2 regions of the Oceanobacillus sp. FSL W7-1304 genome follow, and region 2 is predicted to be linked to the other one. Evidence: riboswitches for the same ligand, from Rfam matches in the RefSeq annotation. Region 2 holds a riboswitch; the other holds the start of a gene.
The links. Region 2 has a riboswitch for glycine ahead of gcvT (glycine cleavage system aminomethyltransferase GcvT). Riboswitches for the same ligand answer to the same signal wherever they lie in the genome.
Positions count from the first base shown of each region.

Region 1: another riboswitch for glycine. It lies ahead of NYE61_RS05815 (amino acid permease); the one in region 2 lies ahead of gcvT (glycine cleavage system aminomethyltransferase GcvT).

Region 1 is NZ_CP150211.1:1,172,407-1,176,848, forward strand. It holds gene NYE61_RS05810 (S8 family peptidase) at 1-629, shown strand, start outside; gene NYE61_RS05815 (amino acid permease) at 974-2,377, opposite strand; glycine riboswitch at 2,604-2,705, opposite strand; gene sufB (Fe-S cluster assembly protein SufB) at 3,138-4,442, opposite strand, start outside.
Region 2 is NZ_CP150211.1:502,254-506,695, reverse strand. It holds gene NYE61_RS02560 (SNF2-related protein) at 1-1,429, opposite strand, end outside; glycine riboswitch at 1,567-1,654, shown strand; gene gcvT (glycine cleavage system aminomethyltransferase GcvT) at 1,833-2,948, shown strand; gene gcvPA (aminomethyl-transferring glycine dehydrogenase subunit GcvPA) at 2,960-4,309, shown strand; gene gcvPB (aminomethyl-transferring glycine dehydrogenase subunit GcvPB) at 4,302-4,442, shown strand, end outside.

The DNA of each region.
Region 1 (4,442 bases), 670 kb from region 2:
TTATTGAAGGAATCGAATGGTGCATCCAACATCAATCCGAATATAATATTGATATTCTTTCCCTTTCACTCGGTTCCGATGCTGTAGTACCTGCTGAAGATGATCCTGTGGTAAATGCGGTTGAAATAGCCTGGGATAACGGAATGGTTGTCTGTGTAGCCGCTGGAAACTCTGGTCCCGGAGAACAAACCATTGCAAGTCCAGGAATAAGCCCAAAGGTCATTACAGTCGGAGCAGCTGATGATAATAATACCGTTGACCGATCCGATGATTCAGTAGCTGATTTTTCAAGTAGAGGTCCGACGATTGATGGGCTTATTAAGCCAGATTTATTAACACCAGGAGTCGATATTATCTCTTTACGAGCTCCCAGATCTTTCCTTGATAAAACCAATAAAGCAGCACGTGTGGACACTCACTATATGTCCTTATCCGGAACGTCAATGGCTACGCCGATATGTGCAGGAGTAATTGCACAATTGCTTCAACGTGATCCAAATCTTACGCCTGATCAAGTCAAAGAAAGGCTTTTGGATGCATGCGACGATTTGGGACAATCCCCACATATTCAAGGTGCTGGTTATTTAAATGCTAGTGATCTGATTGAGGACTTTGCAAATGTCGAGTAGAGGCTTACGTGTTTCTTCACTCGTATAAGTTTTACTGTTTTGCTTTTTCAAACCCTCTGTCTCCTCTAGATACTATTAGGCAGAGTTAAATGTATGGTGTAAGAACAAAAAAAGTAAGCCAAATCATCCTAGGCTTTTTCAGATAGGAATGATTTGACTTACTTTTTACTTTCGCCTGATTCTTAAAATAGCTCATCAACTGCCCTTGAGCTTCTTATAGCCCAAATCAGCCGGGCGATACAGGGAATTTAGGTATTTCTTCAAAAATGTTAACCCATTTGAAACGAGCCAAATAATTTTAATAATGAGACTAAAACATGAGCCCGGCTGCCACATATAGATTATTATCCCCGTTCAACCTTATCCGCCACTAATCCTTCTTCATTTTTCTTATCTTTATGGGGCATGATTCTTTTGCGTGCCTTATAAATCACAATTAGCGCGATAAACCAAACGGGCGTTATCATCAACGAAACACGTGTATCTTCTGCAATTGCAAGCACAACAAGAACAAATGTCAGGAAGGCAAGGATTAAATAATTTGCAAAGGGATAAAATGGCATCTTAAATTTATTCACTTTTGCCAGATCAGGTCTTGTTTTACGGTATTTCAAATGACTGATGACCGTAATCCCCCAAATAAATATAAAGCATACTGTAGAAATACTTGTAACGAGTGTGAATACTCCTTCTGGCATTACATAATTTAATGCGACTGAAATTAAAACAACTGCAGTCGAAAAGAACAATGCATTGGAAGGAACCTTTCTTTTATCAAGCTTGGCAAATTTTTCCGGTGCATTTTTCTCTTTAGCGAGTGAATATACCATCCGGCTTGTACTGAAGATGGCACTATTACATGCTGAAGCAGCAGAAGTTAGAACGACAAAATTGATGATACCAGCAGCACCAACGATACCAACTACCGTAAAGACTTGGACGAATGGACTTTCAGTTGGGCTGATAGCGGTCCATGGATACACACTCATAATAACAAGAAGTGCACCTATATAAAAAATGATAATTCGAATAGGAATATTATTTATCGCTTTAGGTATAACTTTCTCTGGATTTTCTGTTTCTCCCGCTGTAAGTCCTACAAGTTCGATACCAACAAACGCAAATACGACCATTTGAAAAGAGAGGATGAAACCATTTACACCATTTGGAAACATGCCTCCGTGGTTCCATAGATTCGTGAAACTCGCTCCACCTGCATCCGTGGAAAAACCACTTATAATCATAACAATACCTGTAACTATTAAGGCTAGAATTGCGATGACTTTAATTAATGCGAACCAGAATTCCATTTCTCCAAACAGTTTTACGGTGGCCAAGTTCATACATAATAAAATAACAAGCGCGATTAATCCTGGCATCCATTGTGGTATCGTTGGAAACCAATACTGGGTATAGAGGCCAACTGCTGTTAAGTCAGCCATTGCAATGGAAATCCAACAGAACCAATATGTCCAGCCAGTTAAAAATGCTGTCATTTCACCTAAATAATCTCTTACAAAGTCAACAAACGAATGATAGCTTAAATTACTTAACAGCAATTCTCCAAGGGCACGCATGATTAAAAAGAGAACAGCACCTGTAATCAAGTATGCGAATAATATGGATGGCCCTGCTAAATGTATTGATTTTCCTGCACCAAGAAATAATCCCGTACCAATTGCTCCACCAATAGCTATCAGTTGTACGTGTCTGTTTTTTAAACCCCTATCTAATTTTTGTTCTTGCATACAATTCCCTTCTCTCAACCTTTTTGATAATTATTAATTGATTTAGTTGCTAGTTCTTCAGTCTTTTATAAAATCATCATTTCAATTATATAACTGAAAAATCCCACATTTAAAAAAGGATAGAGAAGGGCTATATTATTTCCATTCTCTGTCCTTTTACCTGAAAGTTTATCCTTCTATAATAGAAGGTCCCCTTTGGTGGCATAAATTGCACTCTCCAGAGTAGCGTCCTGTATTGGTGCTTTTACCTGAGAGATTAATTCCAATGGTTTTTTTGGAACTTGCTCCTTCGGTGGCGATATACTTCGCTCTCTCCCAATACAATCATCCGCAAGTTATGTAACTGTATAATATACTTAATTGTAATAACAATAGAATTTTTATTATAGCATATTATTTGATATCTCATCAATGTCATTACATTAAATTTAAAGCAGTTCAGAGATATAAATTCTTGTCCTGATCAAAACGAGTATCGTGCTGCAGCACTGGAAAAAGCAAAAAATTGTTCAGTAAACCTTCAAGATTATTAAAAAGGTCAACGGCGTCTGAATCTGTCAAATATGTAAAGAGTTTAACATTTGATTCGTGCGGAAAAGTTGAGAAAAGAAGAAGAATGGATGTTATTAAATAGCTAACTAAGTAAACAGTCAAAAAATAACAGAACAGAGATTAGTAGGGCGTAAATTGGGCAATTACATAACATTTAATAAAAAAAACCTCGCCACAATTATAATTGTAGCGAGGGTTTCCTATTATATTACCCAATAGAGCCTTCCATCTCGAATTTAATCAATCTGTTCATCTCTACTGCATATTCCATTGGAAGTTCTTTTGTAAATGGCTCGATGAAGCCCATTACGATCATTTCTGTTGCTTCTTCCTCTGTTAATCCTCTACTCATCAAGTAGAACAATTGCTCTTCAGATACTTTAGAAACTTTCGCTTCGTGCTCCAATGAAATGTTATCATTTAAAATTTCATTGTATGGAATAGTATCGGAGAACGATTCGTTATCCATGATTAGCGTGTCACATTCGATGTTTGCACGTGCACCGTCTGCTTTACGTCCAAAGTGTACAAGACCGAGGTACGAAACCTTTCCGCCTTGTTTAGAGATTGATTTTGAAACAATTGTTGAAGACGTGTTTGGTGCTAAGTGATGCATTTTTGCACCTGCGTGCTGTAATTGTCCTTTACCAGCAATAGCGATAGATAGCGTGTTACCACGTGCACCTTCGCCTTTTAATAAAATCGCAGGGTATTTCATCGTTAATTTCGAACCGATGTTACCATCAATCCATTCCATCGTTCCATTTGCATCAACTACTGCACGTTTTGTAACTAGGTTGTATACGTTGTTTGCCCAGTTTTGAATCGTTGTATAACGGCAATATGCATCTTTTTTAACAACGATTTCAACAACCGCACTATGAAGTGAGTTTGTTGTAAAGACTGGAGCTGTACAGCCCTCAACATAGTGTACAGATGCACCTTCATCAACAATGATTAATGTTCTTTCAAACTGCCCCATATTTTCCGAGTTAATACGGAAATATGCTTGTAATGGTGTTGATGTTTGAACACCTTTTGGAACATAGATAAATGATCCGCCAGACCATACGGCTGAGTTCAGTGCAGCAAATTTATTATCAGAATATGGAATAACTTTTCCAAAGTATTCTTTAAATAACGCTTCGTCTTCTTTTAGCGCTGTATCAGTATCCTTAAATACGATACCCATTTCTTGAAGATCTTCTTTCAAGCTATGATAAACAACCTCTGATTCGTACTGTGCAGATACACCAGCTAAATATTTTTGTTCTGCTTCTGGAATACCAAGCTTATCAAATGTTTCTTTGATTTCAGCAGGTACCTCATCCCATGTTCTACCTTGCTTTTCAGATGGTTTAACGTAATAAACGATCTCATCAAAATCAAGTTCTGAAAGATCTCCGCCCCATTGCGGCATTGGACGCTCGTAAAAATGCTCTAATGCCTTCAAGCGGTAGTCAAGCATCCACTGCGGCTCTTCTTTCATTTTAGAGATTTCTTCAACGACTTT
Region 2 (4,442 bases):
GTTCTTCTATCGTGTTGCGAATAACAAGATTATAGATGTGTACATCCTTTTCCTGTCCGAAACGGTGGATACGTCCAATCCTCTGTTCAAGCCGCATTGGATTCCATGGTAGATCGTAATTAATTAGGTGGCTGCAAAATTGAAGGTTAATTCCTTCACCTCCAGCCTCAGTAGCAATCAAAACCTGCGCATGATCTTTAAACAGTTGTTTCATCCAGTCCTTTTTACCACGTTTAAATCCACCTCGGAAGGGGACCGATGAGATACCATGTTGCTGTAAATACCATTGTAAGAAATATTGTGTTGCTCGATACTCTGTAAAAATAATAACTTTTTCATCACCTATTGATTTAATTAGCTCTACTGCTTTTTCAGCTTTTATGTGGTGAGGCAGCTCCTCAATTTTGCTAAGTAACGGTTTTAATACAGCTGCATTATTTTCATGCTCACTAATTTTAGATAATGACATATAACAAGCTTCTCGTGATGAACATATCTCACGGAGGTACGTAATTTTCGAAAAAGTGGAGAACGCGATTGTAGTATTGACAAGATCGTCATATACTTCGCGTGCTTTATCAGGAAAATCAATCCATAAGGTCTCAATCTTCCGTTTAGATTCAGTGAGTTTTGTTGCTTTTCTCGTATTTCGAATCATTACTTTTTGAATCAATTGTTTTAAATAAGGATCTTGTTCCAGCTTACTTCGATCCTTACCATATTTTTCGATAAAGGAATCATAATTTCCTAGATGACCAGGTCGAAGTATTGTAATTAAATTAAATATCTCAATTAATCGGTTTTGTACAGGTGTAGCTGTTAAAAGCAAGCAGTACTTCTTTTTAATTGCACGTACAAATTGATAGTTTTTTGTTTTATGATTTTTAAGCTTATGCGCTTCATCAATCAGAATAAAATCATATTCCGTGTCAATTATTTCTTCCCGGTTAGGAGAACGTTTTGCTGTATCAAGGGAGGAAATAATAATCGGATTTTCTTTCCAACTATAATTCTTCCGATGTGCAACTGCTGGTATATAAAACTTTTCATTCAATTCCTTCACCCATTGGTTAACAAGCGATGCAGGAACGAGAATAAGTGCATTTTTTACTAATCCCCGAATCATGTATTCTTTTAAAATAAGACCTGCTTCAATTGTTTTTCCTAATCCGACCTCATCAGCTAATATTGCACGACCATTCATCTTTTCAATTGCTTGTTCAGCAACATCGGTTTGGTGATCTAAAAAGTTAACATGTGGAAGATATTCTAATGCACGTAACCCATTAAAAGAAGGTGAACTTGTTGTTAACTCAGCTTGAAATGCCATCGAAAAGAGTTCCCAATTGGAGAAAGGACCCTCTTTGCTAATGGCTGTTTCTAAAGCATTGATAAAGGCTGAATCTTTTTGTAGTTCAATAGAATCCATATGTTGAACACACATCCCATTATTAAAATTTGGATTTCACTATAATTTTGCTTTTTGATATGTTATAATTCAAAGTGAAATAGAGTTCCTTACATTCTGATACATAGTATAACCAAATATAAATTTTTCATTAGCGGATGATTACAAGGGGAGAGCTTACATTATGTAACGCCGAAGGAGCAAGTTAAGAGCGAATCTCTCAGGCAAAAAGACTCTTGTAGGACGCAACTCTGGAGAGTGTTTACTTAGAATTAGTAAACCACCCACGAAGCAAATACTTATACAGTGATCCAACGTTCATATAAGTATGCAACTTTCTGGTTTAAGGACAGAGATTTCTTCGGTAAGGAAGGAATCTCTATTTTTATGCACTTTTTCAACAAAATTAGGAGGAGTGGATGGTATGAGCGAGTTGAAACGAACACCTATTTTTTCGGAATATGGAAAATACGGGGCGAAAACAATTGATTTTGGGGGCTGGGATTTACCAGTACAATTTACTGGGATCAAACAGGAACACGAAGCAACCAGAACAAAAGCAGGGCTATTTGATGTGTCACATATGGGGGAAATTGCTGTAAAGGGCCCTAAAAGCTTAGAATTTCTGCAATACGTTATGACAAATGATGTGACCAAGCTCGTGCCAAACCGAGCACAATACACGATTATGTGCTATGAAAACGGGGGAACAGTCGATGATCTAATTATTTATATGCTTGCAGAAAATGATTATTTGTTAGTGGTGAATGCAGCGAATACAGAAAAAGATTATGAGTGGCTGCTCCAGCATAACACATACAGCGAAAAGGAAGTAACGATTACCAATACCTCAGCTGATTATGTTCAATTTGCATTACAGGGACCGAATTCAGAGGAGATATTGCAGCAGCTTGCAAAAACCAATCTATCCGAGATCAAGTTTTTCCGCTTCGATGCAAATGTTCCGCTGGAAAATTCAGAACATACTGCAATTGTTTCGCGTACTGGCTATACTGGTGAAGATGGATTTGAAATCTATATTGACAAATCAGAAGGTCCTGCTTTGTGGAATCGGCTGCTTGAGGCAGGAAAAGACAAAGGGCTCGAGCCAATTGGACTTGGCGCGCGTGATACACTTCGTTTCGAAGCAGGTCTTGCATTGTATGGTCAGGAATTATCAAAGGATATCAGCCCAATTGAAGCGGGGCTTTCGTTTGCTGTAAAAGTGAACAAAGAAGCAGATTTTATAGGGAAATCTGTACTAAAAGATCAAGTGGAAAATGGAACGACAAGAAAATTAGTTGGAATTGAAATGATCGATAAAGGCATTCCACGGCATGGATATACGGTATTGAAGGATGATCAAGTGATTGGGTTTGTAACATCTGGTACACAATCCCCAACTTTTAACAAAAATATTGGATTAGCACTTATTGATTCCGAGTTTGCAAATGAAGGTACAGAATTAGAAGTCCAAGTTCGAAAACGCAAATTAAAAGCAATTATTGTAAAGACACCATTTTATAAACGAGATAAATAGGGGGCATCGTAATGGAATTTCGTTATTTACCTATGACTGAAACCGATAAAGAAGAAATGCTGCAAACAATCGGAGTTTCAACCACAGATGAGCTTTTTTCAGACATTCCAAGTAGTGTACGCTTTCAAGGAGAATTGAACTTAAAAAAGCCAGCAAATGAATACGAATTAAAAAAAGAACTAACTGAAATGGCAAATAAAAATGCTAGTTTAAAACAATATACTTCGTTCCTTGGAGCTGGTGTGTACGATCATTTTATTCCATCTGTTGTTGACCATGTTATTTCCAGATCGGAATTTTATACAGCATATACACCATATCAACCGGAAATCTCCCAAGGTGAGCTGCAAGCAATTTTTGAGTTTCAAACGATGATTTCTGAATTAACTGGAATGCCTGTTGCCAACTCTTCGATGTATGATGGCGGAACCTCTTTAGCAGAAGCGGTTAATTTAAGTGCAGCACAAACGAAACGGAGAAAAGTGCTTGTTTCTCAAGCTGTGCACCCGGAGTCACGTGCTGTTATTGAGACATACGCAAGAGGACAGAATGTTGAAATCGTGGAAATCGGATTAAAGAATGGTTTAACGGACCTTGATCATTTAGAACAAGAGTTGGATGATACGATTGCTGGTGTTGTGATACAATACCCGAACTTCTTCGGTCAAATTGAACCGTTACAAAAGGTGGAGGAATTAATTAAGCAACAAAAGAAAACCATGTTTATCGTTTCCAGTAATCCATTGGCTCTTGGATACTTAACACCGCCCGGAGAATTCGGTGCAGATATCGTTGTTGGTGATACGCAAGTATTCGGGATTGCTGGACAATTCGGTGGACCTCACTGTGGTTATTTTGCAACGACTGAAAAACTAATGCGTAAAGTTCCAGGGCGTTTAGTGGGACAAACAAAGGATGAAGATGGTGTACGAGGCTTTGTATTAACATTACAGGCAAGGGAACAGCATATCCGTCGTGATAAGGCTACTTCTAATATTTGTTCAAATCAGGCATTAAATGCACTTGCAAGTTCAGTTGCAATGAGCTCAATAGGTAAACATGGATTGCGGAAAATGGCAGCTTTGAACATGCAAAAAACACGATATGCAATTGAACAATGTAAAGCAGCTGGTTTAGAAATCGTATATGAACATCCAAGCTTTAATGAATTTGTTGTAAAGCTTTCTAATTCCGTACCAGCTATAAATGATAAGCTGTTTGAAAAAGGAATTATTGGCGGATACGATTTGGAACGCAATTATCCTGAATTAACAGGGCATATGTTAATTGCTGTAACAGAAATTCGTACAAAAGAAGATATTGATACGTTTGTAAAAGAATTGGGGGATATCAATGGCTAATCAAGAGTTTCCATTAATATTTGAACGTAGCAAGGAAGGAAGAACAAGCTATAGCCTGCCGAATTTAGATGTTCCAGAAATTGATCTTAATGCTGAATTGGATGACGTATACGTAAGAAAGACTCCACCAGAG